DNA from 2 places in the Thaumasiovibrio subtropicus genome. Region 2 is predicted to be linked to the other one. Evidence: predicted binding sites of a transcription regulator. Region 2 holds the regulator's gene; the other holds the start of a gene.
What was found. The regulator MetJ, encoded in region 2, represses methionine synthesis genes. The targets are predictions, from matches to a motif close to TTAGACNTNTANANGTCTAA.
Positions count from the first base shown of each region.

Region 1 (2,478 bases), 380 kb from region 2:
CCGTTGTCATCCCAGAAGGCAATCAACTTACCTAGGCCCAGCGTACCTGCTAGCGAACACGCTTCGTGCGAGACACCTTCCATCAGACAGCCGTCACCCATGAAGACATAAGTGAAGTGATCAACCACATCGTGACCATCGCGGTTGAACTGTGCCGCGAGCGATTTCTCAGCCAGCGCCATACCAACAGCGTTGGTAATACCTTGACCAAGTGGACCAGTGGTCGTTTCTACACCTGGTGCATAACCATATTCTGGGTGGCCTGGTGTTTTAGAGTGCAGTTGACGGAACTGCTTAAGATCGTCAATCGACAGATCGTAGCCCGCTAGGTGGAGCAGAGAATAGATCAGCATAGAGCCGTGACCATTCGACAGTACAAAACGGTCGCGGTCAGCCCACTCTGGGTTCTGTGGGTTATGGTTTAAGTGATCACGCCATAGTACTTCAGCGATATCAGCCATACCCATAGGCGCACCCGGGTGACCAGAGTTAGCTTGTTGAACACCATCCATGCTCAACGCACGGATTGCATTAGCAAGTTGTTTACGAGACGACATGTCTGCTCCTGAGTGAAAAACAGTGTTAGTAGGGTTTCTCGCCATTCTTTTATAGAGAAACTGCATTTGGCGGGGCGGTATTGTCGCAAAGCGAGTAAATGACTGCAAACATTTTACGGAGCAAATAGCGCTATTATTTCAATCAGATGAATCAATTTTTGCCTAAACAATTGATGCGTAACCATTCATCACGCAAACGATTGGCTCACACTTAATAAAAACCCTCCTCATTGAGATGTTGATTTTGATCTCACTACAAGTAGAATAGACGTCCAGATGTAGATACCTCTACACATATGAATGGATAAATAATCTACAATTCATATGCCCTTTATTTAATTATTAGTGGATACGCTCATGTCAAAACACCTGTTTACTTCTGAGTCAGTTTCTGAAGGTCATCCGGATAAAATTGCCGATCAGATCTCTGACGCTGTATTGGATGCCATTTTAGAACAAGACACGAAAGCACGTGTTGCCTGTGAAACCTACGTTAAAACCGGCATGGTCATGGTAGGTGGTGAGATCACAACGTCGGCTTGGGTTGATATCGAAGAGCTTACTCGCCAAACCGTCCGTGAAATCGGTTACGTTCATTCAGACATGGGCTTTGATGCCGACTCATGTGCTGTACTCAATACTATTGGTAAGCAGTCTCCTGACATTAACCAAGGTGTTGATAAGGCTGATCCAAAAGAACAAGGTGCAGGTGACCAAGGTATCATGTTTGGTTACGCCACTAACGAAACTGACGTGTTAATGCCAGCACCTATCACTTACTCTCACCGCTTGGTAGAGCGCCAAGCAGAAGTGCGCAAAAATGGCACGCTTCCTTGGTTGCGTCCAGACGCAAAAAGCCAAGTGACTTTCGCTTACGACCAAGGCAAGATCGTCGGTATTGATGCTGTTGTACTCTCAACTCAGCACTGTGATTCAATCTCTACATCAGATTTGCGTGAAGCGGTAATGGAAGAGATCATCAAGCCAGTACTACCTTCAGAGTGGCTAAACCAAGACACTAACTTCTTCATCAACCCAACTGGCCGTTTCGTTATCGGTGGCCCTATGGGTGACTGTGGTCTAACAGGCCGTAAGATCATCGTTGATACCTACGGTGGTGCAGCTCGACATGGTGGTGGTGCTTTCTCTGGTAAAGATCCATCAAAAGTTGACCGCTCAGCGGCATATGCAGCGCGTTATGTGGCGAAAAACATCGTTGCTGCAGGTATGGCTGATCGTTGTGAAATTCAATTGTCTTATGCGATTGGTGTTGCAGATCCAACTTCTATCATGGTTGAGACGTTTGGTACTGAAAAAGTACCTCACGACGTTATCATCGCAGCAGTGCGTCAGTTCTTCGACCTACGCCCTTACGGCCTACAAGAGATGCTGAACCTACTGCAACCTATCTATAAGAAGACAGCCGCATACGGTCACTTTGGTCGCGAAGAGTTCCCTTGGGAAAAAACCGACAAAGTAGACGCATTGCGCGACTTCGCAAAGCTGTAAAGCCTTGTACTTGACTGTGACATTGAAAAGCCAGAGCATTGCCTCTGGCTTTTTTTCGCTCGAGCAAACCTGTGTCGACATCGCAACAACTCACTGAAGCTGTTCAGCAGCAAATTATTCAACGTGTACATGCGTGTATAGCGTTAGCTAGCCATCGCCTGAATCGACAATTTGAACTACCGTCCATCCGCTTTAACCAGCGAGGAAAAATAGCAGGCAGTGCCCGATTGCAGAGTTGGGAGCTCAGATTTAACCTCACCCTACTCCTTGAAAATCAACCGGCCTTTCTTGATGATGTTGTGCCGCACGAAGTGGCTCACCTCATCACCTACGCACTGTATGGCAAAGTTCGCCCACACGGTAAAGAGTGGCAACAAATCATGCTAGGCGTATTCAAGCGTCCTCCCACCAC
Region 1 covers NZ_AP023054.1:574,922-577,399, reverse strand. Annotated here, with positions in the region: gene tkt (transketolase) at 1-557, opposite strand, end outside; gene metK (methionine adenosyltransferase) at 915-2,066, shown strand; gene TSUB_RS02735 (SprT family zinc-dependent metalloprotease) at 2,138-2,478, shown strand, end outside.
Region 1: the regulator MetJ is predicted to act here: its motif matches at 822-841, upstream of metK (methionine adenosyltransferase).

Region 2 (2,478 bases):
AAACCTCTCGAAGCCCTATTTTCATTAACAGCACAGCATTGGACGCAAACAGAGGACAGTGATGATACATGGTTTGGATTAAGGCTTTTCTCTGTTGATGGAACACAATTTAGAACCCATGATACCCCAGCTCTTGCAGAGCATTTTCAATATGTTAAACACGGTAAAACGCGCCATACTGAATACCCAGTTGTAAGGTTATGTGCGCTTTGCTCCCTTCGAAGTCGCCTAATCCATAACGTCGCTTTTGGCCCTAGCTACAACGGTGAAGAAAGCTACGCTAAGCAACTCATTTCCTCTGCAACAGCCAACTCTCTGACTATTTTCGACCGATGTTATTTAGGTGCGGAGCTAATGATTAACTGGCAAAACCAACATGGTTCTAGCCACTGGATGACCCCTATTAAATCCAATACAAAGTACACAGTCATCGAGCAGTTAGATGAAGACGGCCGTGACTTGATCGTTGAAATGAATGTTTCGCAACAAGCTCGCAAAAAAAGCTCCTCACCTACCTGAAAAATGGCAAGCAAGGCTTGCGCTTTATCCAGAAAAAGAACAACCCAACCATATAAAAAGGGGTCTTGTCGTCCCTAACAGACAAAAAATATGCTCTGCAAGATTTACTTAATGTTTACTTCGAACGATGGGAAATTGAAAATAGTTACGGAGAGATAAAACACGATATGCTTGAGGACGAACTTCTGCTTCGAAGTCAGTCTGTCGAAGGTGTTGAGCAGGAGATCTGGGGTATCTTAATTGCCTACAATCTAGTTCGGTTGGAAATAAGTCGGATAGCAAAAGAAGCTAACGTATCGCCTTTACGGATCAGTTTTATGATGGCGCTAAGGGACATTCAGGATGAACTAATGTGGTGTGCAATCGCATCGCCTGGCTCAATACCCAAGAAGCTGAGGGCAATGCGAGAGAGAGTTAAACGCTATATTTTACCAGAACGAAAAAAACGGCCCAAATCGAGGACCGTTCGTATCAATAAAACTCGCTATATGGTTCGCTCCAAACATCTTAATTGATAGGAGTTAGCCGACAGGCTGGTTTTTTTATATGTGGCTTTCACACAAGAGGCATGAACTGGCATATCCGTATGCAATCTTGAGCGCGGCGGAGAAAAAACGCCTGAAACGCGGAAATTTAGTCCTGCTCAACAAAATCTTCGATGCTGATCCCCATCTCTTCCATCATTTTCTTCGCTTCTGCAGGGATTTCATCTGGGCGGTCTTTACGGATGTCTTCATCCGTTGGCAATGGCTGGCCAGTGTATGCGTGTAAAAAAGCTTCACAAAGTAGCTCGCTATTGGTCGCATGGCGCAAGTTGTTGACCTGACGACGTGTGCGTTCATCAGTGAGAATTTTTAGAACTTTCAAAGGGATAGATACAGTGATCTTTTTTACTTGTTCGTTTTTCTTACCATGTTCTGCGTATGGGCTGATGTATTCACCATTCCACTTTGTCATTGTGCACCTACTTTGCCAGTAATATTAAAATTGTTGAGTGATGTGTAATGCGAATTTTAGCGGCTTTTACCGCCATAAGCAAAGACATATAGACGTCTAGAAGTGTTGACGTCTCGGTGGGTAAGCAGTAAGGTAATGGGTATTCGCGCGGGAATAAACGGGCTACGGCCTAAAACAAGGAACGGGTTATGAGTGACAAACAACTGGCCACCATTGCAGTACGCACAGGCATTGAATCAGATTCTCAACACAATGCGGTGGTCCCACCGATTTATCTCACCACGAATTATAGCTTTCCGTCGTTCGGTGATGTGCCGGAGTATGACTACTCTCGAGGCGGCAACCCGACTCGCTCGTTAGTGGCGGATGCCATCTCTGATCTCGAAGGTGGAGCAGGCGCGGTCGTGACCAGCTGTGGTACGTCGGCGATTAACTTGTTGGTTAGTGCATTATTGGGTCCAGAAGACTTGATCGTCGCACCGCATGATTGCTACGGCGGTACTTACCGTTTGTTCAACACACGTGCTAACAAAGGTGATTTTAAGGTTGAGTTTGTTAATCAATATGACAGCGCGTCACTGGATGCCGCATTAGCGAAAAAGCCGAAGCTTATCTGGATTGAAACGCCATCAAATCCCTTACTGCGTGTCCTCGATATTGCAGAAGTGTGCGAAAAGGCGCAAAAAATTGGCGCATTGGTTGCGGTCGATAACACCTTCCTTAGTCCTGTTTGGCAACGTCCAATCGCATTAGGCGCTGACTTTGTCGTGCACTCGACAACAAAGTACCTTAACGGACACTCTGATGTTGTTGCTGGTGTGCTAGTGGCAAAAACTCAGGAACACACCGACGAGCTGTTGTGGTGGGGAAACTGCATTGGTGCAACGGGTTCACCGTTCGATGCGTACCTGGCGTTACGTGGTTTACGTACACTTGTCCCGCGCATGCGTATGCATGAAGAAAACTGTTACGCAGTCCTTGAGTTTTTGAAGACGCAATCGC
Region 2 covers NZ_AP023054.1:196,458-198,935, forward strand. Annotated here, with positions in the region: partial or broken gene TSUB_RS00965 (IS4 family transposase) at 1-1,034, shown strand, start outside; gene metJ (met regulon transcriptional regulator MetJ) at 1,153-1,476, opposite strand; gene TSUB_RS00975 (O-succinylhomoserine (thiol)-lyase) at 1,665-2,478, shown strand, end outside.